Regions from separate parts of the Paenibacillus sp. FSL H7-0756 genome, predicted to be linked through region 2. Evidence: a T-box and tRNA genes for the amino acid it is inferred to sense, from the RefSeq annotation. Region 2 holds a T-box; the other holds one or more tRNA genes.
The links. A T-box is a leader RNA that pairs with one kind of tRNA and senses whether it is charged. The one in region 2 lies ahead of NST04_RS19615 (alanine--tRNA ligase), so its partner is inferred to be a tRNA-Ala.
Positions count from the first base shown of each region.

Region 1: it encodes a tRNA-Ala, which carries the amino acid that the T-box ahead of NST04_RS19615 (alanine--tRNA ligase) is inferred to sense. The anticodon was not compared.

Region 1 is NZ_JBBOVT010000001.1:1,605,640-1,620,951, forward strand. It holds rRNA gene NST04_RS07075 (16S ribosomal RNA) at 128-1,688, shown strand; tRNA gene NST04_RS07080 (tRNA-Ala) at 1,816-1,891, shown strand; rRNA gene NST04_RS07085 (23S ribosomal RNA) at 2,144-5,069, shown strand; rRNA gene rrf (5S ribosomal RNA) at 5,148-5,264, shown strand; gene NST04_RS07095 (GNAT family N-acetyltransferase) at 5,701-6,873, shown strand; gene NST04_RS07100 (CtsR family transcriptional regulator) at 7,236-7,697, shown strand; gene NST04_RS07105 (UvrB/UvrC motif-containing protein) at 7,728-8,252, shown strand; gene NST04_RS07110 (protein arginine kinase) at 8,281-9,345, shown strand; gene clpC (ATP-dependent protease ATP-binding subunit ClpC) at 9,382-11,850, shown strand; gene radA (DNA repair protein RadA) at 12,068-13,435, shown strand; gene disA (DNA integrity scanning diadenylate cyclase DisA) at 13,449-14,525, shown strand; gene pssA (CDP-diacylglycerol--serine O-phosphatidyltransferase) at 14,590-15,312, shown strand, end outside.
Region 2 is NZ_JBBOVT010000002.1:629,066-644,377, reverse strand. It holds gene NST04_RS19640 (MFS transporter) at 1-374, shown strand, start outside; gene NST04_RS19635 (macrolide family glycosyltransferase) at 444-1,670, shown strand; gene NST04_RS19630 (DUF4259 domain-containing protein) at 1,727-2,158, shown strand; gene lpdA (dihydrolipoyl dehydrogenase) at 2,277-3,653, opposite strand; gene NST04_RS19620 (TetR/AcrR family transcriptional regulator) at 3,817-4,401, shown strand; T-box leader at 4,455-4,698, shown strand; gene NST04_RS19615 (alanine--tRNA ligase) at 4,768-6,624, shown strand; gene NST04_RS19610 (4-hydroxyphenylacetate 3-hydroxylase family protein) at 6,962-8,425, shown strand; gene NST04_RS19605 (FadR/GntR family transcriptional regulator) at 8,459-9,133, opposite strand; gene NST04_RS19600 (sugar kinase) at 9,350-10,306, shown strand; gene NST04_RS19595 (bifunctional 4-hydroxy-2-oxoglutarate aldolase/2-dehydro-3-deoxy-phosphogluconate aldolase) at 10,337-11,002, shown strand; gene dgoD (galactonate dehydratase) at 11,006-12,154, shown strand; gene NST04_RS19585 (GNAT family N-acetyltransferase) at 12,544-12,999, shown strand; gene NST04_RS19580 (ABC transporter ATP-binding protein) at 13,158-13,925, shown strand; gene NST04_RS19575 (ABC transporter permease) at 13,912-15,312, shown strand, end outside.

The DNA.
Region 1 (15,312 bases), on a different contig from region 2:
GAGACTTAATGTTGAAATGCCGGGAGCAAGTTCTTTGAAAACTGAACAAATGGAACGCTTTAATTTTTACAAGATTCATTCAATGAATCGTCAGTTTCAAAATGAGCAATCGCTCTTTCTAAATACCAATTTGGAGAGTTTGATCCTGGCTCAGGACGAACGCTGGCGGCGTGCCTAATACATGCAAGTCGAGCGGAGTTTGAGAGGAAGCTTGCTTCCTTTCAAACTTAGCGGCGGACGGGTGAGTAACACGTAGGCAACCTGCCCTCAAGCCTGGGATAACTACCGGAAACGGTAGCTAATACCGGATAATTTCTTTCTTCTCCTGAGGAGAGAATGAAAGGCGGAGCAATCTGCTGCTTGGGGATGGGCCTGCGGCGCATTAGCTAGTTGGTGGGGTAACGGCCCACCAAGGCGACGATGCGTAGCCGACCTGAGAGGGTGAACGGCCACACTGGGACTGAGACACGGCCCAGACTCCTACGGGAGGCAGCAGTAGGGAATCTTCCGCAATGGGCGCAAGCCTGACGGAGCAACGCCGCGTGAGTGATGAAGGTTTTCGGATCGTAAAGCTCTGTTGCCAGGGAAGAACGTCCGGTAGAGTAACTGCTACCGGAGTGACGGTACCTGAGAAGAAAGCCCCGGCTAACTACGTGCCAGCAGCCGCGGTAATACGTAGGGGGCAAGCGTTGTCCGGAATTATTGGGCGTAAAGCGCGCGCAGGCGGTTATTTAAGTCTGGTGTTTAAACCTTGGGCTCAACCTGAGGTCGCACTGGAAACTGGGTGACTTGAGTACAGAAGAGGAAAGTGGAATTCCACGTGTAGCGGTGAAATGCGTAGATATGTGGAGGAACACCAGTGGCGAAGGCGACTTTCTGGGCTGTAACTGACGCTGAGGCGCGAAAGCGTGGGGAGCAAACAGGATTAGATACCCTGGTAGTCCACGCCGTAAACGATGAGTGCTAGGTGTTAGGGGTTTCGATACCCTTGGTGCCGAAGTTAACACAGTAAGCACTCCGCCTGGGGAGTACGGTCGCAAGACTGAAACTCAAAGGAATTGACGGGGACCCGCACAAGCAGTGGAGTATGTGGTTTAATTCGAAGCAACGCGAAGAACCTTACCAGGTCTTGACATCCAACTAACGAAGCAGAGATGCATCAGGTGCCCTTCGGGGAAAGTTGAGACAGGTGGTGCATGGTTGTCGTCAGCTCGTGTCGTGAGATGTTGGGTTAAGTCCCGCAACGAGCGCAACCCTTGACTTTAGTTGCCAGCAGGTGAAGCTGGGCACTCTAGAGTGACTGCCGGTGACAAACCGGAGGAAGGTGGGGATGACGTCAAATCATCATGCCCCTTATGACCTGGGCTACACACGTACTACAATGGCCGGTACAACGGGAAGCGAAGCCGCGAGGTGGAGCCAATCCCAGCAAAGCCGGTCTCAGTTCGGATTGCAGGCTGCAACTCGCCTGCATGAAGTCGGAATTGCTAGTAATCGCGGATCAGCATGCCGCGGTGAATACGTTCCCGGGTCTTGTACACACCGCCCGTCACACCACGAGAGTTTACAACACCCGAAGTCGGTGGGGTAACCCGCAAGGGAGCCAGCCGCCGAAGGTGGGGTAGATGATTGGGGTGAAGTCGTAACAAGGTAGCCGTATCGGAAGGTGCGGCTGGATCACCTCCTTTCTATGGAGAATCGTCTTCTGCAATGAAGACATTCAAATAAAAGTCTTCAGGAAGTTAACTTCCTGAAGCAGGCTTTACTTCGTAAAGCCTTGAGCGTTTCCATTTGTTCGGTTTTGATGGAATTTGCGGGGCCATAGCTCAGCTGGGAGAGCGCCTGCCTTGCAAGCAGGAGGTCAGCGGTTCGATCCCGCTTGGCTCCACCAACAAACTTCATCTATTTGTATGTCTAAAATATTGGATACAACTTGATCCTTGAAAACTGGATACCGAAACGAATTTGCGTTTTAGAACATTCCTTTAAGCTGAACTTGTGTAAACAAGTTTCAATAATTAGTAATGCTAAGCGATGGTTTTGGATGGTGAGCGACTTTTAGCTTTGAATAATCTAGCATACGGAGTAATCCGGGTGCGCTATTCAAAACAAGATGAGCGAATGAGCCAATACCGGAGCGATTGGTTAAGCTACTAAGAGCACACGGAGGATGCCTAGGCGCCAGGAGCCGACGAAGGACGTGGCGAACAACGAAACTGCCTCGGGGAGCTGTAAGCAAGCTTTGATCCGGGGGTGTCCGAATGGGGAAACCCAGCTGTGGTAATTCGCAGTTACTCGTATCTGAATACATAGGATACGCAGAGGCAGACCAGGGGAACTGAAACATCTAAGTACCCTGAGGAAGAGAAAACAATAGTGATTCCGTCAGTAGCGGCGAGCGAACGCGGAACAGCCTAAACCAAGAGGCTTGCCTCTTGGGGTTGTGGGACGTCTCACATGGAGTTACAAAGGAATATGGTAGGCGAAGAGGTCTGGAAAGGCCCGCGATAGAGGTAAAAGCCCTGTAGCCGAAATGGTATTCTCTCCGAGACGGATCCCGAGTAGTGCGGGGCACGTGAAACCCCGTATGAATCCAGCAGGACCATCTGCTAAGGCTAAATACTACCTGGCGACCGATAGTGAAACAGTACCGTGAGGGAAAGGTGAAAAGCACCCCGGAAGGGGAGTGAAATAGAACCTGAAACCGTGTGCTTACAAAAAGTCAGAGCCCTTTTTATGGGTGATGGCGTGCCTTTTGTAGAATGAACCGGCGAGTTACGTTTAACATGCAAGGTTAAGGTGAGAAGCCGGAGCCGCAGCGAAAGCGAGTCTGAATAGGGCGATTTAGTATGTGGACGTAGACCCGAAACCGTGTGATCTACCCCTGTCCAGGGTGAAGGTGCGGTAACACGCACTGGAGGCCCGAACCCACGCATGTTGAAAAATGCGGGGATGAGGTGGGGGTAGCGGAGAAATTCCAATCGAACTCGGAGATAGCTGGTTCTCCCCGAAATAGCTTTAGGGCTAGCCTCGGTGAATGGAGTGGTGGAGGTAGAGCACTGATTGGGTGCGGGGCCCGCAAGGGTTACCAAGCTCAGTCAAACTCCGAATGCCATTTACTTCTTGCCGGGAGTCAGACAGTGAGTGCTAAGATCCATTGTCAAAAGGGAAACAGCCCAGACCATCAGCTAAGGTCCCCAAGTGTGTGTTAAGTGGGAAAGGATGTGGAGTTGCACAGACAACCAGGATGTTGGCTTAGAAGCAGCCACCATTGAAAGAGTGCGTAATAGCTCACTGGTCGAGTGACTCTGCGCCGAAAATGTAACGGGGCTAAACACACCACCGAAGCTATGGCTAGATGCTTTGCATCTGGGGTAGGGGAGCGTTGTATGTGGGTTGAAGGTGTACCGTAAGGAGCGCTGGACAGCATACAAGTGAGAATGCCGGTATGAGTAACGAAAAGATCAGTGAGAATCTGATCCGCCGAAAGCCCAAGGTTTCCTGAGGAAGGCTCGTCCGCTCAGGGTAAGTCGGGACCTAAGGCGAGGCCGAAAGGCGTAGTCGAAGGACAACAGTTTGAAATTACTGTACCACCGTAATCCGCTATGAGCGATGGGGTGACGCAGGAGGGTAGTGACGCGGACTGATGGATGTCCGTCTAAGCAGTGAGGCTGGTGTGTAGGCAAATCCGCACACCGTAAGGCTGGGCTGTGATGGGGAGCGAAAATTACAGTAGCGAAGGTCATGATCTCACACTGCCAAGAAAAGCCTCTAGTCAGGAGAAGGTGCCCGTACCGCAAACCGACACAGGTAGGCGAGAAGAGAATTCTAAGGCGCGCGGAAGAACTCTCGTTAAGGAACTCGGCAAAATGACCCCGTAACTTCGGGAGAAGGGGTGCCTCGGTAGGGTGAATAGCCCGAGGGGGCCGCAGTGAAAAGGCCCAAGCGACTGTTTAGCAAAAACACAGGTCTGTGCGAAGCCGTAAGGCGAAGTATACGGGCTGACGCCTGCCCGGTGCTGGAAGGTTAAGGGGAGCGGTTAGGAGCAATCCGAAGCTGTGAACCGAAGCCCCAGTAAACGGCGGCCGTAACTATAACGGTCCTAAGGTAGCGAAATTCCTTGTCAGGTAAATTCTGACCCGCACGAATGGCGTAACGACTTGGGCGCTGTCTCAACGAGAGATCCGGTGAAATTTTAATACCTGTGAAGATGCAGGTTACCCGCGACAAGACGGAAAGACCCCATGGAGCTTTACTGCAGCTTGATATTGAATTTGGGTACGATCTGTACAGGATAGGTGGGAGCCGTGGAGGCAGGAGCGCAAGCTTCTGCGGAGGCGCCGTTGGGATACCACCCTGATCGTATCTAGGTTCTAACCTGGTGCCCTTATCGGGTACGGGGACCGTGTCAGGCGGGCAGTTTGACTGGGGCGGTCGCCTCCTAAAGAGTAACGGAGGCGTTCAAAGGTTCCCTCAGAATGGTTGGAAATCATTCGCAGAGTGCAAAGGCATAAGGGAGCTTGACTGCGAGACCTACAAGTCGAGCAGGGACGAAAGTCGGACTTAGTGATCCGGTGGTACCGCATGGAAGGGCCATCGCTCAACGGATAAAAGCTACCCTGGGGATAACAGGCTTATCTCCCCCAAGAGTCCACATCGACGGGGAGGTTTGGCACCTCGATGTCGGCTCATCGCATCCTGGGGCTGAAGTAGGTCCCAAGGGTTGGGCTGTTCGCCCATTAAAGCGGTACGCGAGCTGGGTTCAGAACGTCGTGAGACAGTTCGGTCCCTATCTGTCGTGGGCGCAGGAAATTTGAGAGGAGCTGTCCTTAGTACGAGAGGACCGGGATGGACGTACCGCTGGTGCATCAGTTGTTCCGCCAGGAGCATGGCTGAGTAGCTACGTACGGACGGGATAAGCGCTGAAAGCATCTAAGCGTGAAGCCCCCCTCAAGATGAGATTTCCCAATTAGTAAGACCCCTTGAAGACGACGAGGTAGATAGGTTGGAGGTGGAAGTGCAGCAATGCATGGAGCTGACCAATACTAATCGGTCGAGGGCTTATCCAAAATTTCTATCACGCAGATTCGTTTCGGATTCAGTTTTCAGGAATCAAATTCCTGAAGCATTTACGCTGTAAATGCCCGTTTGGTGGCGATAGCGGAGGGGTTCCACACGTACCCATCCCGAACACGACCGTTAAGCCCTCCAGCGCCGATGGTACTTGGACCGAAGGGTCCTGGGAGAGTAGGACGTTGCCAAGCACACATTAGCCATTGTTGAGCAATCGACAGTGGTTTTTTTGCGTGCGGGCAGGGCTGTGGAAAAGCTGTGGATAAATTTCAGTAAGTACAGAAAAGTTGCGCACATGTGGATACCTTTGCAGGAACAAATTGATCCCCGGATTATGGGGACATAACGCATAATATTGTGGATGAGTCAAGAAAAAACATAAGTAATACACCGATTTTGTGGATAAAAAGTGAATATTGTGGATAGATAAAACGTATTCGTGGATAACTCATTTCAGCCGGAAAGAATCTCTTTCCGGTTTTTTGCGTTGCTGTGCAAAGGCTGTGGATAACTATTCTTTTTGCAGCTGATGACAAGCCTCTATTAGCATCTGGCGGCTTCGCTTGTTATACTCTCTATTAAGCAAATAACTGGAGCTAATTTATGAAATGTAACGGGGGGAACAGAATGGAAATCAGGCAATTACGTGCAGGAGAATTTGAGGACAGCCTGAGCTTGTCCGAATATGCTTTTAAATATAAGGTTTCAGCAGAAGATAGAGTACGTGCCAAGGAAAAATTCAAACCGGAACAAACCTGGGCGATTTTTGAAGGGGACAGCATCGGTGCGAAGCTGACGCTTCTTCCGTTACAGGTATATATACAAGGCAAGCCCGTTTCTATGGGGGGCATCGCCGGTGTAGCTACTTGGCCGGAGAACCGCCGGCAGGGGTATGTGGCCCATCTGCTGACCCATGCGCTCCAGACAATGAACGAAGCCGGTCAGACATTGTCCTTTTTGCATCCATTCTTGATTCCCTTTTACCGTAAATTCGGATGGGAGATCTATTGTGAATATAAGAAGTACACTCTTCCGGTAGGGAAGTTCCCGCACAAGAAGGAGATTAAGGGCAGCGTGAAACGCGATACTCCTGATCTTGCAGTATTCCAGCAGCTGTACGGCCAATTCGCCATGAGGTATAACGGGACTCTCCAGCGCACTGAGACCTGGTGGAAGGAAAGTGTGCTTGATGACGATACGCATTCCTGTGTGTTTTATTCAGAGGAGGGTCAACCGGAAGGCTATGTGCTGTATAAAATAGTGCAGCAGGAGCTGGTCATAGATGAGTTCATCTATGGGAACGAGCTTGCCCGCCAGGGCTTGTGGACCTTCCTTGCCAATCATGACTCCATGATAACGGCTGCACAGCTGAAGCTGGTGCCTGCTGACGATATTCTGCCCTTCCTCCTTCCTGATCCGCGGATTGCACAGGAGAATTATCCATACTTCATGGCGCGAATCGTCAATGCTAAGGCTTTTGTGGAGAACGTGACCTTCAATGTGCCGGAGGGTGACCGGGAGCGGGTGCTTTATATTGAAGATAAGCATGCGCCCTGGAACAACGGGTTATGGCGGTGGACGGTGTCGGAGCACGGGGAGGCGACGCTTATCCAGATTCAGGGCGAGCGGTCAGAGGCTGACCTGGAATGCAGTATCGGCACGCTTACTGTGCTGCTGATGGGATACAAACGTCCGCTTCAGGCGGCAAAGTACGGACAATTATCCGGGACTGCTGAGGCGACTGCTTGGCTTGAAGCGCTGATTCCGCAGGCCGAGACGGCATTATTCGATTTTTTCTGACAGCGAACGGCTCTTCTTCTTCCCTTGGAAGCGGAGGAGCTTTCCTATACATAACGCCCCAATTCAGTGAACTAAGCAGGCAACCGGAATACATTACAGCCAAAAAGTAAAAAATAAGAGTAACCCCTTGGAATTCAGTGAGAATATGTTATAATATGAAAAAGTCAAAGAAAGTCAAAGTCAACGCAGGCCGGATAGGATCGTTCTCAGGAATGTAACATTTAGAGAAAAGCGCAGTGCAGAGGCTATTACAGCCGATTCTTATTGCATTGCCCGGGTTAAGTTCTTAAGAGCATGTCACTGGGCGGCAGGCGTTGGCGCAGCACAGATTTAACCAATGCTTACACACTGGAGGATGAGTGATGCGTAATATCTCCGATATTATTGAACAATATCTGAAGAATATTTTGCATGAAAGTCCCGAAGGTACGGTGGAAATTCAGCGCAATGATCTGGCGGACCAGTTCTCCTGTGTCCCGTCACAGATCAATTACGTCATCAGTACACGCTTCACATTGGAAAAGGGATATGTGGTGGAGAGCAAACGGGGCGGGGGCGGATATATCCGGATTCAGCGCTATGAGCTGCCTCAGAATGTGGCCTTATACGCACATCTGAACTCCACGATAGGGAATGATATTGATCAGAATTCTGCCGAAGGGCTGATTTATCAGCTGGAGGAGGCCCGTTTCCTCTCCAAACGTGAAGCGTGTCTGATGCGGTCTGCGGTTTCCCGGGAATGCCTGACGGTTAATCTGCCGTACCGGGATGAGATTCGTGCCAAGCTTATGAAGGCTATGCTAATCTCTTTATTGGGCAAATAATTTGTCAAATGGTAAGGAGGGACACCGCTCATGCTATGCCAGGAATGCGGCGTCAAACCGGCTACACTCCACTTCACGAAGATCGTGAACGGGGAGAAGACGGAATTTCATATTTGCGAAAGCTGTGCGCGGGAGAAGGGTGAACTGATTCCCGGAACTGCGGGAGGCTTCTCAATCCACAGCTTGCTTTCCGGTCTCCTGGATCTGGAAGGCTCGGGCAAGGGCAAATCAGCAGCAGCACAAAGTGTGCAGGGTCTGCATTGTGAAAACTGCGGCATGACCTATTCACAGTTCAGCAAGCTGGGACGGTTCGGCTGCAGCTCCTGCTATAAGTATTTCGACAGTACGCTTGACCCGCTCTTCAGACGGGTGCATGGCAGTACAGCACATGTCGGCAAGCTTCCCAAGCGGGCTGGCGCACAGATTATGTGCAAGCGTCAGATTGACGAGCTGAAGCAGGAATTACAGCAGAGTATTGTGCAGGAGGAGTTCGAGACCGCAGCTGAGCTGAGGGACAGAATCCGCAAGCTTGAAAAAGAATTGCCACAAGAGTAAAGTCTTTGATATATAGGGGGGATCAGGCATGTCAAGTCTCCGGTATACCGAACAAGCACTTAGTGAATGGATGCGCTGCGGCGGCAGTCATTCGGAGATTGTCATCAGCAGCCGTATGCGTATCGCCCGTAATCTGGAGCACCTTCCTTTCCCGCTGCTCGCTACAACAGAGCAGTCGGAGGAGGTGCTGGAGCAGCTTGCCCCTGTATTTCAGGGCGATGCCTCTGCAGATTTCGGCAGCTTTGAACTGCTGAGACTGGATGAGCTGGGTGAGCTGGACAAAAAAGTGCTGGTAGAAAAGCACCTTATCAGTCCTAACCTGGCGGATGATTCCAAAGGCGGGGCAGTCATTCTTAATGAGGACGAGTCGGTCAGCATTATGATCAATGAGGAGGATCATCTCCGCATTCAATGCCTGTTCCCGGGGCTGCAGGTCAGAGAAGCCTGGGTAAGGGCAACCGCCATCGATGATATTTTCGAGGCTGCTGTCAATTACGCCTTCGATGACCGCAGAGGCTACTTAACAAGCTGTCCCACCAATGTGGGAACAGGGCTGAGAGCCTCGGTTATGGTGCATCTGCCGGCCTTGGTGATGACGCATCAGATCAACCGCATTTTATCCGCAGTCAATCAGGTGGGGCTTACCGTTAGAGGGATTTATGGTGAAGGCAGCGAAGCAGTAGGGAATATCTTTCAGATCTCGAACCAGATTACGCTGGGACAGACCGAAAATGAGATTATTGAGAATCTTCACAGCGTAGTCACCCAGATTATAGAGCATGAGCGGAATGCGCGTGAACGCCTGCTGGCGGATTCCGCATTGCGGATTACTGACCGTATCAAGCGCTCTTACGGAATTCTGGCCTATGCTGCTGTGATGGAACTGAAAGAATCGGCACAGCGGCTCTCCGATCTGCGGCTTGGTGTAGATCTGGGGATTCTGGAAGGGCCTTCGATTTCAGTGCTCAATGAGCTGAATGTTAAGACTCAGCCGGGCTTTCTGCAAAAGCTGTTCGGTGACGAGCTGTCGCCTACTGAACGCGATATGTACCGGGCGAAGCTGCTCCGGGAGACACTGGGATCACAACATTAATTATAGATATTTATTATCCGTGGAGGTGCAGGAGATATGATGTTTGGAAGATTTACGGAACGCGCACAAAAGGTGCTGGCGCTGGCGCAGGAAGAAGCCGTACGTTTGGGACACAACAACATTGGGACAGAGCATATTTTACTCGGACTGATTCGTGAAGGAGACGGCATTGCCGCTAAGGCATTGATCGGACTTGGTCTGGGTCTGGAGAAGATACAGGATGAAGTGGAAACGCTGATTGGCAGAGGTCAGGAACAACCGACCAACATCGCTTATACTCCTCGTGCCAAGAAGGTCATCGAGCTGTCCATGGACGAAGCCCGCAAGCTGGGTCACACGTATGTAGGAACAGAGCATATCCTGCTCGGTCTGATCCGCGAGGGAGAAGGCGTAGCAGCCCGTGTGCTGAACAATCTCGGCATCAGCCTGAACAAGGCCCGACAGCAGGTATTGCAGCTCCTGGGCAGCAGTGAAGCGACCTCCAGTCACAGCGGGGCTCCGGCTAATGTCAGCACGCCGACGCTGGACGGACTGGCCCGCGATCTTACGGCATATGCCAAGGACGGTAACCTCGACCCTGTGATCGGCCGCAGCAAGGAAATTGAGCGTGTCATTCAGGTACTCAGCCGCCGGACCAAGAATAATCCGGTATTGATCGGTGAGCCCGGGGTCGGTAAAACGGCGATTGCCGAAGGTCTGGCTCAAAAGATCATCAACAATGAAATTCCGGAGACACTGCGCGACAAACGTGTCATGACCCTCGATATGGGTTCTGTAGTGGCCGGTACGAAATATCGCGGTGAGTTCGAAGACCGCCTCAAAAAAATTATGGATGAGATTCGCCAAGCAGGCAATATCGTGCTCTTCATCGATGAATTGCATACGCTGATCGGAGCAGGCGGTGCGGAAGGCGCGATTGATGCCTCCAACATCCTGAAGCCCGCCCTGGCCCGTGGTGAGCTGCAGTGCATCGGTGCTACAACGCTTGATGAATACCGCAAATATATTGAGAAGGACGCTGCCCTGGAACGCCGCTTCCAGCCGATCACGGTGGATCAGCCTTCTCCTGCAGAAGCTGTTCAGATCCTGTTCGGCCTCCGCGACCGCTATGAAGCCCATCACCGGGTGAAAATTACGGATGAAGCCATTGTGGAAGCTGTCAAGCTGTCGGACCGTTATATTCCAGACCGGTTCCTGCCGGACAAGGCCATTGACCTGATTGATGAAGCGGGCTCCAAGGTAAGACTGAATTCTTACACCATTCCGCCGAATTTGAAGGAACTCGAAATGCGTCTGGATGATATCCGCAAGGAGAAGGATTCCGCAGTCCAGAGCCAGGAGTTCGAGAAGGCTGCTGCACTGCGCGATACTGAGCAGAAGATTCGTGAAGAGCTGGATACTACGAAGAATCAGTGGAAAGAAAAGCAGGGCCGCACCGATTCCCAGGTTACACCTGAGGATATCGCACAGGTGGTTGCCAGCTGGACCGGCATTCCGGTCAGTAAGCTGAAGGAAGAAGAGACGGACCGTCTGCTGAATATGGAAGCTCTGCTGCATGAACGTGTTATCGGCCAGGATGAGGCCGTTAAGGCGGTCAGCCGGGCACTCCGCCGGGCGCGTGCAGGACTGAAGGACCCGAAACGTCCGATGGGCTCCTTCATCTTCCTCGGACCTACCGGGGTTGGTAAAACCGAGCTGGCGCGGGCACTTGCCGAAGCGATGTTCGGTGACGAGAATGCGGTAATCCGCATCGACATGTCCGAGTACATGGAGAAGCATTCCACTTCCCGTCTGGTCGGAGCGCCTCCAGGGTATGTTGGGTATGAAGAAGGCGGACAATTGACAGAGAAGGTGCGCCGCAAGCCTTACTCGGTTGTACTGCTGGATGAGATCGAGAAGGCCCACCCTGAAGTGTTTAACATTCTGCTGCAGGTGCTGGAAGACGGCCGTCTGACCGATTCCAAAGGCCGCGTGGTCGATTTCCGCAATACCCTGATTATCCTGACCTCCAATGTCGGGGCACAGGCGATCAAGAAGAATTCGACGCTTGGCTTCACGGCAGTTCAAGATGCAGGCGCCGATTACACCAATATGAAGGGCAAGGTTATGGAAGAGCTGAAGAAGAGCTTCCGGCCTGAGTTCCTGAACCGGATCGATGAGATCATCGTGTTCCACTCTTTGGAGGAGAAGCATATCGCAGAGATCGTTACCTTGATGTCCGACGAGCTGCGCAAGCGTCTGCGTGAGTATGATGTAGACTTCCTGCTCACCGATGGCGCCAAAGCGTTCCTGGCCAAAGAGGGTTATGATCCGGCCTTCGGTGCCCGTCCGCTCCGCCGGGCGATTCAGAAGCATATCGAAGACCGTCTCTCCGAAGAACTGCTCAAAGGAAACATCAAGAAAGGGGATTCCCTTAACATTGATGAGGTGAACGGCGAACTGGTCGTAACCACCGTTGAAGCACGGGCCGAGGTCTCTCTGGAGAAAACAGTCGAAACTGAATAATTGTTCCGTAAAATGAAACAAAGCTCCCGCTCCTCCGTATAGAGGGGCGGGAGCTTTTTTTGCTTCCGCCCCTCAGGCATACCTAGACACGCCTAAAAGAAGACGCAAATGAAAACTAGATCTTAAGTGTCCTTCCGTTCAGTGTGCAGAAATGGTAAACTTTGAATAAGAGTAAAATATCCGCAATTTTAGCAAGTTCGGACGGTAAGGAGTGCACATGGCTAAACCTAAAACAAAATTTTTCTGTACCGAATGCGGCTATGAATCGCCGAAATGGTTCGGGAAGTGCCCGGGGTGCCAGGAATGGAACTCGATGGTAGAGGAAACGGAAAGCGTCGTCAAAACACAAGGCATGAATGCACCTATTTTTCAGAGTAAAGAAAAGGCGCAATCGATCATAAATATAGAAAGTGACAAGGAGCCGCGTATTCTGACGGGCATCGGAGAGCTTAACCGCGTGCTTGGCGGCGGGATCGTGCCCGGCTCGCTGGTGCTGGTGGGAGGCGATCCCGGAATCGGGAAATCGACACTTCTGCTGCAGACCTCGCATGCCTTGACTACACAAGGGCTGCGCGTGCTGTATATTTCGGGGGAAGAATCTGTGCGGCAGACCAAGCTGCGGGCCGACCGCCTCGGAGCGCTGTCTGCGGAATTGTATGTTCTGTGTGAGACGAATATGGAGAGCATTGAGGAAGCCATTGAGCAGATTCAGCCTCAATTTCTGGTCATTGACTCGATACAGACTGTATTTATGCCGGAAGTAACCAGTGCGCCGGGCAGTGTAGCACAGGTGCGGGAATGTACGACAAGATTCATGCGGATTGCTAAGATCCGGGGAATTGCTACGGTGCTTGTAGGGCATGTAACCAAGGAAGGGGCTATTGCCGGCCCGCGTATGCTGGAGCATATGGTGGATTGTGTCCTTTATTTTGAAGGGGAACGCCATCATACGTACCGTCTGCTGCGGGCGGTGAAGAACCGCTTCGGCTCCACCAACGAGATCGGGATCTTTGAAATGGGGGAAGTCGGGCTGACTGAGGTGGAGAACCCGTCGGAGCTGTTCTTGTCCGAGCGCCCGCTTGGAGTGGCCGGGTCAGCGGTGGTCGCCAGCATGGAGGGCACAAGACCCGTTCTTGTTGAATTGCAGGCGCTGGTTGCTTCGACACATTTCCCTTCGCCCCGCAGAATGTGCACAGGTATGGATCATCAACGGATGGCGCTGATTATTGCTGTACTGGAGAAGCGGATGGGCATGTTCCTGCAGAATCAGGACGCTTACCTCAACGTTGCGGGAGGGGTGAAGCTGGATGAGCCGGCGGTGGATTTGGCTGTCGCCATCAGCATTGCCTCCAGCTTCCGTGATTTTCCGACCAAGCCGTATGATGTGTTTTTCGGGGAGGTAGGGCTTACTGGTGAGGTGAGAGGGGTATCACGCGCAGAGATGCGGGTGAAAGAGGCGGCCAAGCTTGGCTTCCGGCGGGTCATTATGCCCGAGAAGAGTCTGAAAGGATGGAAGCATCCGCAGGATATCCAGATTATAGGCGTCAGCACAGTAGCACAGGCACTAGCGGTCGCGTTAGATTAGGGGGCACAGGGACATGAAAGAATATAATCCATCAGATAATATGAATGATCTGCTTAGAATGGCTGCACCCGGAACACCTTTCCGGGAAGGGCTGGAGAATGTGCTTCGAGCGAAGACCGGGGCACTGATTGTTGTCGGATATAGTCCGGAGGTTATGGAGGTTGTCGATGGCGGCTTCTCCATTAACTGCGATTTTTCACCAAACTATTTATACGAGCTGGCCAAAATGGACGGAGCGATTATTCTGAGCGAGGATCTGAAGCGGATTCTGTACGCCAATACGCAGCTGATCCCGGATTCCTCCATCTCTTCGATCGAGACAGGAATCCGGCACCGGACGGCTGAACGTGTAGCGAAGCAGACCGGCAAGCTCGTCGTTTCCATTTCCCAGCGCCGGAATATTATTACACTGTATCAGGGTTCCATTCGTTACGCGCTCAAGGAAATTGGCGCCATTCTGGCCAAGGCCAACCAGGCGATTCAGACTTTGGAGAAGTACAAAGCCGTGCTGACACAAGGGCTGACCAACCTGTCCGCTTCCGAATATGAAGGGATTGTGACGGTGGCCGAGGTCGTCGGTGTAATCCAGCGCGTGGAGATGGTTCTGAGAATCAAAATGGAAATTAAGCGTTACATCAACGAGCTTGGCAATGAAGGCCGGCTGATCAGTATGCAGATGGAAGAATTGGTTGGAAATACAGAGGAAGAAGCATGGCTGCTGTACAGAGACTATGCCAGAGAAGAGCAGGAGGAGAAGATCCGTGAGATCATTGCCGGGCTGAAGCGCAGCAGCGATGATGAACTGATGGATGACAACCATATTGCCCGTCTGCTGGGCTATTCCTCAACAGCCATTTCCTCCGAAGAAGCTGTGACTCCGCGCGGTTACCGCCTGCTGAACAAGATCCCAAGGCTGCCGAATGTGATCATCCACAATTTGGTGGAACGCTTCGAAATGCTGCCTAACCTGATGACGGCAAGCATAGCTGAGCTTGATGAAGTAGACGGCATTGGCGAGGTTCGCGCACGTAATATTCAGGACGGGCTGAAGCGGCTCCAGAAACAAGTTCTTATTGACAGACAAATGTAAATACCATACAATCACGTAATGTTGCAGTCCCATGCAGTACAAGTAGGAAAATTGAGGTGAAGAAATGATACAAAAATCAATTCCAAGTCTTTTTACGATTGGTAATCTGATGCTTGGAATGTTTGGTATCATGATGGCGTTTGACGGTAAGCTGAGCATGGCCGCTATCATGGTGATTATCGCGATGCTGCTCGATGGGCTGGATGGCCGTATGGCCCGTGCGCTGAAATGTGAAAGTGAATTCGGCAAGGAGCTGGATTCTTTATCTGATGTAGTTTCGTTTGGAGTCGCACCTGCGCTGATTATGTATTTAACAAGTCTGCAGGAGCTGAATCCTGCACTGGGGTGGACGGTCACAGCGATCTTCCCTGTATTCGGAGCCTTGCGTCTGGCCCGGTTCAATGTCCGCCCGGGGATTCCGGGATATTTCGTAGGATTGCCGATTCCTGCTGCGGGTGGTGTTCTGGCCACTCTTGCACTTTTCCATAAGGATGTATCTGCACCATTCATGATTGTGGCTACTCTCCTGCTGTCGTATCTGATGGTCAGCACAGTGAAGTATCCCAATTTCAAGAAGATCGGTTTTCCCAAAAAAGCGGTTATAGGCGCACCTGTAGTTATCGTGATCGCTGTAGCTGTTGCGGTGGTCTTCCCTGAACAGATTGCCAAGCTGATCTTTGGACTGCTGGCGCTGTATGCCTTGTATGGCTTTAGACAGAGCTTAGGATTATTTAAGGTCCGGCGGCAACGCCGCCGCAGAAGACGCGCGGAAGATAAGGTATATCAT
Region 2 (15,312 bases):
CCCTTATGCTGTCGGAAGGTGGAATCATACTCGTCTTACTCTCGCAAATGATTACCGGCTTCGGTGTTGGATTGGCTAATCCTACGACCGCAGCCATTGCTCTACAACATGCGGCGCCCGGGAAAGAGGGAGAAATGTCTTCGAATCTGCAGTTTGTGGATTCCTTTTATATGGGCGTAAGCATAGGAGTGGGCGGCGCTCTAATCGCCTTATCCGATACTTTACAGTGGGGCATATCGACAGGAGTGGTGATAGTGTTAACACTCCAATTACTATGGGTCTTATTAAGTTTCTTGGCATCTCTACGTATTACCGAACTCGTTCATCAAGAACATCATCCGATCAGCCAGTCGAAAGAGAACCTTCCCATGTAAAGGATGACCATCGCGTAGCTACATACATCACGAAGAACGGAGGAAAAATTGCATTGGGAGGGAGATAGAATGGCACGTGTATTAGTGGTCATTACTCCGGCTGAAGGCCATGTGAATCCGTCGTTAGGATTAGTTACCCAGTTGATTGACAGTGGAGAAGAGGTTGTCTATGTGTGCGTGGAGGAGTATCGTTCCCGAATTGAACAAACCGGAGCCTTGCTCATAACCTATCCATTTCCGCAAGATGCCTTTTCTCATGATCCCGTGTTGAAACCGCAGGAGTACATTCATCCTTATCAATTCATTTATATGATGGTAGGCGGTATCATTCAGAGGATTATACCCGAGGTGTTTCGAGTGATCGGCAATCAAAAGTTCGATTATTTGATTTTTGATTCACTGATGGGCTGGGGAGGGACTATTCTTGCAGAAAAACTAGGGATTCCCGCCGTATGTACGATTGCTTCCTTTGCTTTCGTTGATCCGTTGGGGACTGGCGAAGGCATGAATGAGCAGGAGATGGATACGAATACGATGGAGCTGTATGAGGCTACGATGAAGATAACACGGGAGTTAGCGCAAGAGTATCAAGTGAGTCTTCCCGCCATGGAAGAAATCCCGGCACATACAGGCCGGTTAAAGCTTGTGTATACAAGCCGTTATTTTCAGCCGCATGCAGAAAAACTGGACAATCGTTTTATTTTCACAGGTCCTTCGATCATACCGCGTCAAGATGCTGAGACTTTCCCGTTTGAGCTGCTTCGTGAACGTTACCCGCATACCGTGTACATTGCTATGGGTACTATTTTAAATAAAAACTTGGATTTCTATCAACTTTGCTTTGAAGCATTTGGGGATATGCCGGTGAATGTGGTTCTATCTTCAGGGAGATATACGGATATGGAGCCGCTGGCTGATCAAATTCCCCCTAATTTTATCGTCGTGCCCTATATTGCACAGCTCGATATGCTACAGCATACGGATGTTTTCATCACACATGCCGGAATGAATAGTACGAGTGAGGCGCTATATTACAACGTTCCGTTAGTAATGATTCCATTAACGTCGGATCAGCCTCTTGTAGCCAATCGGGTACAGGAGTTAGGGGCGGGTATCTCTTTAAATAAACTCAACCTCAGTGCAACGGATATGAGAGAGGCATTGTCAGAAGTCCTAAGCAATCCATTCTATAAACAGCAGGCTTGCCTCATCGGTGAATCTTTACGGCAATCCGGCGGTTATAAGCGGGCCGCCGAAATAATTATGAGTCACATGGCTGTGATTACTACTATTTGACCTGCATTGGACACGCTCTATATAATGAAGAGACGAGAGTGACAGGGGGGCATCGAATGGGAGCATGGGGAATCAAAGCATTGGAAAGTGATGAAGGGCTGGATCTGGTGGCGGCGATCGAGGACTTGCTTCCTCGTGACACATTGGATTTGGGTGAGTTGATGGCGAAGTTTGGTGAGGATGACTTCCTTTATGACGGAACAGTGCTCGCCCTCGCGGAGCTGTATATCGAGTTTCAAGAGAATGGCAGTTTGGATTACGATCATGAGGAGGAAGAACGCACCTGGACGCAAGTACGGGCGTTCACGGCCGATCATTCCGCGCTGGGGACTTTGCTGGAGCATTTGAACGTGATTTGGACTGACATTGAGGGGGAGTGCGAGGGCGATTTGGCGGAACTGTGGCGGGAATCGTCAAGCTGGGACGAATGGCGGGCACATGTACAGCAGCTCATTTCCAAGTTGGAGGCGCGGCTTGCCAAATATTAGTAGTAGGATGATTGAATGTAAACAAAAGCGCTGCAATCCGAATGATAGGGTTGCGGCGCTTTTGTTTAGTTGATTTTCCGATTCGCGGCTGATTTGCTTCTGATACTGTTTTTGTTTGTTATAGCCTCCGTTGGGCCTGTTCTGCGGCCTCCTTGACAATTTCGCCTAACGTTGGATGCGGGTGGATGGTCATGGCTATATCTTCTACGGTTGCCCCCATCTCAATCGCAAGGGAAAGCTCCGATATAAGCGTAGATGCTTCAGCGCCTACAATCTGTGCACCTAATACAAGTCCAGACGCAGCATGAGCAACAATTTTGACAAATCCTTCGGTTTCCTTCAGAGCCAGCGCACGGCCGTTAATAGAGAAGATAGATTTTCCAACGATAACAGGAATGGATTTGTGTTTACAATCCGTTTCGCTAAGACCAACGCTCGTAATCTCCGGGTGAGAAAACACAACCAGCGGAAGAGCTTTGTAGTCGATGACAGAGGGTTTACCCGCAATCGCTTCTGCTGCAATTTTTGCTTCATATGAAGCTTTATGGGCCAAGGCAGGGCCTTGAACAATATCTCCAATGGCATAGATATTCGGAATGGATGTTCTGCACTGCTTGTCAATCTCGATCAAGCCTTGCGGAGTAGGGGACAAACCAATCTTTTCAAGACCCAAGGTTCCATCTGTATTCGGTTTTCTGCCAACCGTAATTAATGCATATTCAGCTTGAACAACATGGTGTTGATCCTGACGCATATATTGTAGATCAATGTGACTCGTATATGGGTCTGCTCCTGTAACCTTAGCTTCCGTTAGGATTGTTATCCCGTCCTTCTTCAGTTGACGAACGACAGGTGCAACAAGCTCTGCTTCAAATCCGGGTAAAATCTGTCTACCCCCCTCGAGTATCGTAACTGCGGTTCCAAATCTCGCAAACATCTGCCCCAGTTCCACACCAATATAACCGCCGCCAACTACAACGAGGCTCTTAGGAATGTCGGCCAGCGATAGCACCTCCGTGGATGAAAGAATCCGTCCGCCGAAAGGAAGCGCGCTGATTTCAATCGGACGGGAACCGGTTGCCAGGATGAGATGCTTAAAGCCCATTCGGCGCTCAATCTGTTCATTGTGATGAATTTCAACGGTATTCGCATCTATCAAGCTGGCTTCTCCTTCAATAACAGTCACACCTGCCGATTTAAGTAAAAACCGAACCCCTCCAGACTGCTTATCCACCACAGCTTGCTTAAACAACTGCGCCTCCTGAAAAGAAGAAGCTTCGTCAACAGCGTACCAGTGTCTGCGCAAATGAATACGCTCCGCTTCAGCAATCAGCGCTTTGGAAGGAATACAGCCTACATGCGTGCATACCCCTCCGATCTGGTGGCGCTCCACAAGGACTGTTGTCATGCCCAGTTGTGACGAACGTAATGCAGCCACATAACCGCCAGGTCCCGATCCAATAACCAGGGTATCTACAGCTTCTAATGAGTTCATGATGGGTACCTCCAAGTTATAATATGTTAATCATAATATATTATAGTCATCATATTTTAGAAGAGTCAACACTCCATTACCAATTGACATTAAATAATATGATAAATATAATATTTCAAAAGACATTCATAGATACAGACTTATACAAAGGGGAGGGAGCAGGATGCCTTATCCGAAAGGGCACAAGCTCAAAGTTCGGAACCATATCATTACCAGCGCAGCCAAAGCATTTCGCACCCACGGCGTGCGGAATATCAGTCTTCCGCATATTATGAAAGGTGCTGGACTGACGCACGGAGGATTTTACTCCCATTTTGAAAATAAAGATCAGCTTGTGATGGAGACCTGTCATTTCGCCATTAGTGACACCATTGAAATGCTGCAGAGAATTGCAGACCATAACAAAAACGAAGATCAGACGCCGCCGATTGAGGCCGTCATTGATTTTTACTTAAGCCCCCTGCATCGGGATCAGACGGAAGCCGGTTGTATCTTACCTGCTTTATCGGGGGAAATTTCCCAGCTATCGGCAGATATCAGGCAAGCCTACACACAAGAGCTTCAACGTTTCATCGCATTTATTACAAATATGGCTGGGATCGATCCCTCAAATGGTTATGCATTGGTAAGCAGTATGGTGGGTACCGTTGCACTGGCACGGGCAGTTAGTGATACGCAGCTCAGTGATGCTTTGTTACAGGCCAGTCGTATGCAGGCTAAGCAGATGGTAAACGCCGGCTCCAGGTAACTCATTAATTGACGAAGCAAGCGGATTGTGCTAGCATTGCTTTAACTTAAAACGAAAAGGCTATGATGAGAAATAGTAACTATTAAGGATCTCACAGAGAGAAGATGGTTGATGCGAATCTTCATTGATCTAATAGTGAAGCAGTCTCGGAGCTGTGGACCGAACAGAGGAATCTTAGTAGGCTTCAACGGAGTTCCACCGTTATTCAGGAAACAGTATCGGAGTAATCCCGTACTGATAGAGCGCAGAGCAATCTGAAGTTAGGTGGTAACACGGACATAATCGTTCGCCCTAAGTTGACAAGTAATATGTCAGCTTAGGGCTTTTTTGTTTTAAGCATAAATAATATTGGATGGAGGTATTAGAATGACGCCAGATGAATTGAGACAATCCTATGTTGATTTTATGAAAGGAATAGGGGCTAGCCAAGTGCCTTCTTCTAGCTTGTTACCGGAAAATGATCCCTCGACCTTGTTTACAGGAAGCGGCATGCAGCCGATGGTTCCCTTTTTATTGGGGGAAAAGCATCCGGCCGGTAATGAGATTGCTAATATTCAGAAGTGCTTGAGAACAGTGGATATTGAGGAAGTAGGCGATACGTCGCATCTGACATTTTTCGAAATGATCGGCCGGTGGGAGTTCAAAGCAAATGAACATAACTATAAGCAAAAACAAATCGATGCCATTTGGAATTGGCAGATCATCGAATTAGGAATGGATCCTGCCAGGCTGTATATCAGCGCTTTCGCAGGAAGTGATGAACTGAATATACCGAAAGATACGGAAGCCATTGAGCTCTGGTCAGCAAAATTCAAATCCGTCGGGATAGACCCTATCATTGAAGAGGATCCCTGGCAATACGGGGCATCTAGAGGCGGGAAGATTTTCTTATACGATGAACAAGAAAACTGGTGGAGCCGGGCCGGAAGTCCGCTTCAGATGCCGGTTGGTGAACCGGGTGGGCCTGATAGTGAAATGTTCTATGATCTTGAACCGGACGGTGATTCACTGGACCATCCTGCTTCTGAAAGCGACAGATTCCTGGAAATTGGGAACAACGTATTTATGTGTTACACCAAAGGAGACACAGGATTTGTTAAAATGCAAAATCCCAATCTGGATTATGGAGGCGGATTAGAAAGGGTGGCTACAGCCCTTAATGGGGACAAGGATATATATAATACAGCTTTCTTCCATAACCCCAAGAAAAAATTGATGGAGCTAAGCGGTAAATCCTATACGGACGACTTAAAGTCCTTTAGAATCATACTGGATCATGTGAGAGCAGCTACTTTTCTCATTAATGACGGTGCGGAGCCAGCTAATAGTGATGCAGGATATATAACAAGAAGGCTATTAAGAAGGGCAATTCGTGCAGGTAAAAAAATAGGGATACAAGGAAGCTTTGCGGGTCAGTTGTCTGAAGTTTATATAGATGAAGCTACAGCTTATGAAGATTTAATCCGCAATAAAAAGAAAGTCATCGAAATCGTAAATAAGGAAGAGAATCTTTTCTATAGAACGTTACAGCAGGGAGAATTTGAAATACAGAAACATCTGAAGAATAAGGGTAACGTTACGGGTGCAGATGCATTTTATTTTTACGAAACCTATGGATTCCCCTTGGAGTTGACGGAAGAGTACCTAACAGAAAGTGGATATGGCATGGAAGACAAGGCGTCTTATACTGAGGCAGCAAAAAAACATGCTGAAATGAGCAGAACTGCTTCTGCGGGTAAATTTAAAGGTGGCTTAGCTGAACATTCCACAGAAACAACCGCGCTGCACACGGTATCTCATTTGTTGCTTGCTGGTTTAAGGGAAGTGCTAGGTGATCATGTCCATCAACAAGGAAGTAATATTACTTCCGAACGATTACGGTTTGACTTCAACCACGATGATAAACTTACACCCGGGCAAATAGCTGAGGTGGAGAAGTATGTGAATGATGCGATTGCATCGAAAGCAGTTACCTCTATTGCAGAGCTGCCTAAGCTTGAAGCGAAAGAAAGTAATGTGGAGGGTAACTTTTGGGATAAATACCCGGATATCGTTAAGGTATATACTATCCAAGATCACGAAGGGAAGGTGTGGAGCCGGGAAGTATGCGGAGGACCTCATGTAGAAGATACCACAAACTTAGGAACGTTCCGTATTACAAAAGAACAATCTTCTGCTGCTGGAGTCAGAAGGATTAAAGGAGTCATTGTCAGTAGACAATAACATAGTGCGGCCTATGCTGAAATCCTGCACGAAATGCAACAAATCCAGCGCTAACTGGCTCTCTGCAACGGAATTTGTGCAAATAATGCAACATTGTACCGCAGCCAGCAACAGTTATAAAGAAATCCTGCAAAATGTGCAACAATACTCTCCGCTACCCTGCGGTTGTCTGAGTATTGTCCGCTAAAGAGCTTACTCAAGTCGTTGAAATAGATGAAAAAAAGTAAATGTTTGAACATGGACAATGTACTGCTTTTAACACCACCACATATTTTACAGAAACTGTATTAGTCAATTTGGCTAAACCGTTGAATGTTCATGAATGGGGTGGTGGGCCATGGCAGTTAAGAGCGGCAAGGAATATATCGAGCGTATCGACCGCCAGCAGATCAAAATATGGTATCAGGGTAAAACCATCCAAAGGGCTTTATCCAGCCATCCCGCCTTCAACGGATTAATGAAGACCCAAGCTGAAATGTATGATATGCAGCATCAGCAGAAAACCATCGAACAAATGACCTTTCAAACCGGGACGGACGGGGAGCGCTACGGACTTTCCCTCCTGGCCCCGAGAAGCAAGGAAGACCTGGTCCGCCGGAGGATCATGATGGAATTGTGGGCCGGGAAGCACCACGGGTTTTTAGGGAGATCACCCGATTATATGAACACGACGCTGATGTCTTTATATACCGCTGCGCATCTGTTACAAGAATACAATCCGGAATATGAAGATAATCTTAAAAAGTACTATGAGTACTGCCGCAGCCAGGACATTACCTTATCCCACGCATTTATTCAGCCGTTTGCCAGCCGGTTGTCCGAAGTGGTGGACGAGGTGGAGGATTCCATTACAGCTAAAGTTGTCGAGCACAAGGAGAACGGAATTGTGGTAAACGGTGCTTTTATGATGGCTACGCAGGCAGCAACCTGTGATGAAATACTGGTGATCCCTTCACCTCTCCCTTCCATGCTGGAACAGGATAATCCATATGCCTTTGCTTTTGCCGTTCCCAATGATCTGGAAGGGATGACCTTCATTTGCCGTGAGAGTTACTCAGGCTCATCTCCATATGATCATCCGCTGAGCAGCAGATTTGAAGAAATGGACGCCATGGTGATCTTCGATCACGTCTTCATCCCACGCAACCGTATCTTTTACTTAGGGAATCAAGAGATTGGAGAGCGGCTATTCAACGAAGGGAATTTTCACAGCCATGCCGGCCATCAGGTGCTTACACGCTACATTGCCAAGACGGAATTTCTGCTCGGCCTGATCTCTAAATTGTCAGATGAACAGAATATCGCTCTCGAAGCGGTAACGATGGAGCGGATATCCCGGATTTTGACCATGCTTGAGAATTTAAAAGCTCTTCGCCTGGCTTCCGAAATGATGGCAGAACCGGATGCCAAGGGTTATTATGTGCCGGCCCACAAGCCGCTGATTGCGGCTACGATGCAGTATTCCTCTTTTTATCAGGAGATGCTGGGTATGCTCCAGGACATCAGCTCCAGCAATCTGGTGATGCTTCCTTCCGAGACAGACCTGGGATCTGATGCCGGCGGCTTTATCCGTCTCTATCTTAAAGGACAGGAGTCATCCGCTCGCGACCGGATTTCTCTTTTCCGGCTGACCTGGGAACTGGCGGTCAGTCCTTTCGGCGGCAGACAGAAACAGTTTGAACGCTTTTTCTTCGGAAACACCCGCGCCCTTACTTCCCGGATGTATAACGTGTACAGTCTTGATAAATACAAGGCGATGATTGATGAATTTCTGCAGCGTGGAGAAACCCGGGTCTTTTAAAGACTCTGGGTTTCTTTTGTATTCCGAAAGAAGCTACTGCTTAAGGGTGGTCAGCATACTTTGAATATGGCTTTCCATTAGCTGCCGTGCTGTTTCGCTTTGCCGTTCCTCGATGGCAATGGCGATCAGAACATGGTAATTGGAGGCCTTGGTCCGCATATTGGGCAGCGTATTGGTTTGCTTGCGCCCTTCAGCCAGCAAGGGGAGAATCGAATTCAGCATCCGCGCCACCACCGGATTGGCTGCCCCTTCGGCGATTAACTGATGAAAGGCGAGGTCGGTCTCGAAGAAGGAGCCACCTTCCTCCATTTGCCGCACCATTCGATCTGCCAGTACCCGTAGGCGCCGGATCTGATCCTCATCGGCCCGCTGCGCGGCTAAAGCGGCAAGCTCAGGCTCAATGAGCAGTCTGGCTTCCAATAGGTCCACAATCGAAATGTTATCTAATTCCTCTAAAGCAACCGCCGGATCATCGAGCAAGAGCGGATCGTTTCGTACATACATCCCGCGCCCGTGCTCAATGCTGACATTCCCCTGACTCTCTAATATCCGCAGCGCCTCACGTATTGTAGTGACACTCACAGAGAAATCAACGGCTAGCTGCTGCAGCGTAGGGAGCCGATCCCCTGGAGCCCATTCCCCATCGAGAATTTTCTGCTTCATAATCTCTATTGTTGCTTGAAACGCGGTTTGTTTATTCTGTTTCATGTTTAGCCGTCCCTTTGACTTAGAATACATTCATTCTAGCATAAGAGCTTCGTGACGATAAACAGATACGTCTGAGTCTTGATTTAGTATTGACTAGCGAAGAACAAGATAATATGATCATACCGTAAAGATCATATCTATTTCAAAAAAATGATAATAAAGATATGATCTTTGTGAAGAAACACTATCAGCGTAGAATCCAAAGGAGGAGGGGCAATGGAGGTCGTAACCTTTGGGGAAACCATGGTACTTCTGGCACCGGACCGGATGGTTCCCCTGGAGTACGTGAACGGTTTTCACAAGCATGTAGCAGGAGCCGAGACCAATGTAGCCATTGGGCTTGCCCGTATGGGGCATAGCGCAGGCTGGTTCAGCAAGCTCGGAAATGATCCATTTGGACGCTATATTAAGCAATTCGTAAGAGGACATGGCGTTGATACTTCCGAAGTCAAGGTTACTGCTGATGCGCCGACGGGAGTGTTCTTCAAAGAACAAATATCCCCGGACAAAATACAGGTGTACTACTATCGCAAGCATTCCGCTGCCAGCCTGATGCAAGCGGATGAACTTAATGAGGCATATGTGGGAGGTGCCCGCATTCTGCATGTTACGGGCATCACACCGGCGCTTAGCCCCGAGTGCAGGAAATTAACCTTTCGCGCCCTCGAAGCAGCCAAAAAACACGGTACGGCCATTGTGTTTGATCCCAATATCCGTTGGAAGCTGTGGAACAGAGAAGAGGCTTATCGTGTTCTTAACGAAATCGCGGCGCTTGCTGACTACGTAATGCCCGGCATCGATGAGGGGCAGTTTCTGACAGGATGCAGTGCGCCTGCAGAGATCGCAGACCGGTTGCTGGAATCCGGGGCCGGTGCTGCCGTAATCAAACTGGGCGCGGACGGTGCTTATTACAGTAACGGACACAGCTCTGGAAATGAGCCAGGGTTCCCCGTGAAAAGACTCATTGATCCGATGGGTGCCGGTGACGGTTTTGCCGCAGGCTTTATAAGCGGCTTGCTCCAGGGGGAGGACCTGCCTTCTGCCGTGCGGCGCGGTAACGCTGTAGGTTCCATTGTTGTCGGGGTAAGCGGCGATGTGGAAGGTCTTCCGACCCGGCAGGAGGTGGATTTTCTCTTGGCAGGGGGAGCTGGCATGGAGGATATTATCCGGTAGGTGAGGTACATTCCAAGGAGGAGGAAGGACATGGACAAAGATAGACAGATTGAGCAGCTGATGACCTCCGGGCTGGTCGCCGTCATCCGCAGACCAGCGCCTGAACGGGTGGATGCAATTGCTGCGGCACTGGCAGACGGCGGTGTTGGAGCGCTGGAGATTACAGCCGATACCCCGGAGGTTTACAGGCTGATCGGGGACATGAAGGCGAAATATGGAGATCGCCTGCTGGTAGGAGCAGGTACCGTACTGAAGCTGGCGCAGGCCGAGCAGGCGATCGCGGCGGGAGCCGATTTTATTTTCTCCCCAAATTTGAATGAGGCGATTGTAGAACTGACCTTACAGCATGGGCGAATCTCGATTCCAGGTGTAATGACACCGACCGAAGCGGTCAGAGGGCATGAAGCGGGTGCAGACCTGCTTAAGGTGTTCCCGGGCGGTTCACTCGGTGCCTCCTACATCAAGGAATTGCAGGGGCCACTTGGCCACATCCGCATGATGCCGACAGGAGGCGTGACCCTTGCGAATGTCGGAGCCTTCATTGCCGCCGGAGCCGTTGCCGTCGGTTTGGGAAGCGCTCTCGTAGATCGGGAAGCGGTGGGGCAGGGCGACTACGGGAAGATCACAGAGACGGCCCGCCAATTTGCCAATGAAGTCAGCAAGGCCAGAATGAATAACACAAAAGGAGCCAAATAATCAATGAAAATCACCGGATTTGAGACTTTTATCGTTCCTCCCCGCTGGCTGTTTCTGAAGATTGAAACCGATGAAGGCCTATCCGGCTGGGGGGAGCCGGTGGTCGAAGGCAAGGCACATACGGTGCAGGCCGCAGTGGAAGAACTGATGGATTATGTGATTGGGCAGGACCCCCAGCGGATTGAAGATCTATGGCAGCTGATGTACCGGGGTGGATTCTATCGTGGCGGGGCTATTCTGATGAGCGCGATAGCGGGGATCGATCAGGCGTTATGGGATATTAAAGGGAAAATCTACAATGCGCCTGTGTATCAGCTGCTGGGCGGCGCTTGCCGCAATTCCATGCGGGTGTACTCCTGGGTAGGCGGAGACCGCCCCATCGATGTTGTCAAGGCAGCTCTGGAGAAGAAGGCCGCCGGGTTCACGGCGATTAAGATGAATGCCTCAGAAGAGATGCAGTTCATTGATACACATGACAAGATTTATGCTATCGTCGAGCGGGTCGCCGCCATCAGGGAGGCCTGCGGACCGGAATTCGGGATTGCTGTCGATTTTCACGGGCGGATTCACAAACCGATGGCACGCGGACTGGCCAGAGAGCTCGACCCCTACCGCCTGATGTTCATAGAAGAGCCGGTGCTGCCGGAGAACAATGAGGTACTGCGGGAGATCGCACATCATACCAGCACTCCGATCGCGACGGGCGAACGGATGTACTCGCGCTGGGAATTCAAAAATCTGCTGAAGAATGGGGTGGTTGACATTATTCAGCCCGATCTGTCCCATGCAGGAGGGATCACGGAATGTAAGAAAATATTCGCCATGGCCGAGGCGTTCGATGTCGCAGTCGCTCCGCATTGCCCGCTTGGGCCGATCGCTCTGGCCGCCTGTCTTCAGGTGGATGCAACGTCTTACAATGCAGTCATTCAGGAGCAAAGCCTCGGCATTCATTATAATCAAGGCAATGACCTGCTGGATTATATCACCGATCCTACCGTCTTTGCCTACAGTGACGGTCATGTCCAGATTCCTTCCGGACCGGGTCTTGGCATTACCGTGAACGAGGAGTATGTGCGGAAGATGGCGGAGGACGGCCACCGCTGGAGAAATCCGGTATGGCGGCATCGCGACGGCAGCATTGCGGAGTGGTAGGCTTAAGCAAACCCTAAGCAAATATAGTTCTATTGAAGCCGCTATTTAGCGGCTTTTTTCTTTTTAAGGTACCCATCCCTTGTCCTTGGCTTAAGACAACAACTATAACGGATATTGCATCTTGATGTAGGGAGAGTGAAAGCTTTTCTTTTGTATTTTCACTTTGCATATAAGGCTAACAAGCAGTACAAGCAAATATTAAAAGGTTAATCTAATCGCACCGAAAGATAAATGAACGATTCCAGTCTAACATTTTATTATTCAAAGCTTTACGTTAACCGCGCCAATCTTCATCATAGGGTTGTCAGGAAACCTGCCATCGGAGTAATATGATATACAGAAAGTTAACAGGTATAGTTCATACTTAATATTAACTAGGAGTGGTAGCAGTGAAGATTCTTGTAGATGATTTGAGCGGGGGACAAGTGATTGGATTAATTGCAGAACACCTGCAGGGAATGGCCGAGGACTCTCCGCCAGAGAGCATTCATGCCCTTAATCTGGACGGGTTGAAGCAGCCGGAAATAACCTTCTGGTGTGCCTGGGAGGATGAAGAGCTTATGGGCTGCGGGGCGATAAAGGAATTGGACACAGAGCATGCAGAACTCAAATCGATGCGGACCGCCAAGAAGCATTTGCGCAAAGGTGTAGCCAGAAATATTCTTGCTCATATTATCGAAGTAGCCGTAAGCCGCGGATACAAGCGGATCAGCCTGGAGACCGGGTCCATGGATTCATTCATCCCTGCCCGCAAGCTGTATGAAGATTTCGGCTTCACCTATTGTGAGCCGTTTGCCGATTATATCCCGGATCCGAATAGCAAATTTATGACGAAGGAATTGTAGGTTTATTATAAAAATACTTGAAGAATAACCCTCAGGGATGCATTAGAGCCCTGGGGGTTTTTGCATAACTGTAAGGTTGCTGTAAGGTTGGGATGATCATGGTGTAAGGTACGCTTGTTACAATTGGATTTGTCTTCATCAATTTAAGGAGTGACACCATGACAACAATACTGCAAGCCCAAAACGTTACCAAAACCTTTGGCGCCAAAGGAAATAGCTATACTGCGCTGCAAAATATTAGTCTGAGCATTGAAACAGGGGAGTATGTCGGGATTATGGGCCCGTCGGGCGCGGGCAAATCAACGCTGCTGAACATTTTTTCGACCATTGATACGCCGACTTCCGGCGAGATTACGATTGACAACCAAAACATTGTCAACATGAACGAGGAGCAGCTGTCTGATTTCCGCCGGAACAAGCTTGGCTTTATTTTTCAAGACTATAATCTGCTGGATACCTTGACGGTTAAGGAGAACATCCTGCTGCCACTGGCCCTATCCAGGGTTCCCGCAGCGGAAATCGAACAACGGGTTGAGGATATTGCCGATACGTTCGGCATTCGAGAGATCCTCGATAAGTACCCCTATCATATTTCGGGCGGCCAGAAACAGCGGGCTGCCGCATCGCGGGCTATCGTGTCGAAGCCCAGCCTGATCCTGGCGGACGAACCAACCGGTGCCCTCGACTCCAAATCGGCGGCCGGTCTGCTGGAAAGCTTAAGCAAGCTAAATCAGCATAATCAGGCGACAATCTTGATGGTTACGCACGACGCCTATGCGGCGAGCTACTGCAAGCGGGTCATCTTCATCAACGACGGCCAGCTGTTTCAAGAGCTCCATAAGGAAGATATGACGAGACAAGTATTTTTCGGGCAGATCCTTGAGGTTTTGGCGAAGCTCGGAGGAGGTCATCATGACGCTGTTTAAGCTCGCCGGGAGAAACATCCGGCAAAATATCACGAACTATTTTCTGTATTTCGTCTCAATGGTATTCAGCATTGTCATCTATTTTACGTTCGTATCCCTGAAATACGACAGCACCATTCAATCCGCCTCGGACAGCTCGCAGAAGATCAGCTCGGCCTTCAGCGGAGCGGCGGTCGTACTGATTATATTTGTGGCGGTGTTCATCTGGTATTCCAATTCATTTTTCATGCGCAAACGCAAAAAAGAGGTCGGGCTGTATTCGCTGCTTGGCGTCCGCAAAAAACAGATCGGCCGGATGCTGTTTTATGAAAATTTCCTGATGGGCATCCTGGCTCTGATCGCCGGGATCTTACTGGGATCGGTGCTTAGCCGTTTTTTTGTCATGATCCTCATGAAGGTGATGGGGTACGCGGTCGTGGCGGATTTCTCCATTTCCCCGGCTGCGGTCTTGAATACGTTACTCGTGTTCATGATCATCACGCTGATCACATCGGTCCAGGGCTACCGCCTGATATACCGGTTCAAGCTGATTGAGCTGTTCAGGGCGGAGCAGGAGCATGAGAAGGAACCGCAGGCCTCCGCAGGCATTGCTGTATTATCTGTCGTCCTTATCAGCTTCGGGTACTGGCTTGCGCTGCAAAATATGATGACCTCCAAGGCGTGGGACATCTTAGGCTTCCTGTTAACTCCGCTCCTTATTATCGCTTCGGTTATTCTGGGCACTTATCTGCTGTTCAACACGTTGACAGTCAGACTGCTGAAGCTGGCCCGGAATCACAAATCAAGCTATTGGCGCGGCTTAAACCTGATTGGGACGTCCCAGCTGCTGTATCGGATGAAAGGTAACGCCCGGACGCTTACAGTCATTGCAGTACTGAGCGCAACAACGCTGACTGCGGCCGGGACGGCCTATAGCATATATTACAACACCCGGGTGAATGCGGCGCTTGCGAATCCCAACAGTTATATGTTTATTGGGGTGGACAGTACGGTGACAGAAGCAGCCAATAGGGCGGTTGCACAGGCTGAAGGACACAACCTGCTGTACCATGAATCCATCCCGTTCCTTGAGGTGGATGCCGACACCTCCGGGCTATATAAGGATCAAGGCGCAGAGGCGCAGGTGTATACCGTTATATCCAACCGCGATTTCAACCATTTGGCCAAGCTGCAGGGGAGAATTGACTCCTTAAGCCTTGAAGGCAGTGAAACGGCAGCGCTGGAACCAGCCTATCTGCAAGGCCTCTCGCCGGAGTATGCCGGTTCGTCGATCATACTGAAGAGCGGAGGGCTCCGGTCCCCCATCCAATTCAAAACACTAAAAAAATACAGTGTGCTGAACCCTGGAACGGTTTACTCCACTATTGTCGTCAGCGATGACCTGTTT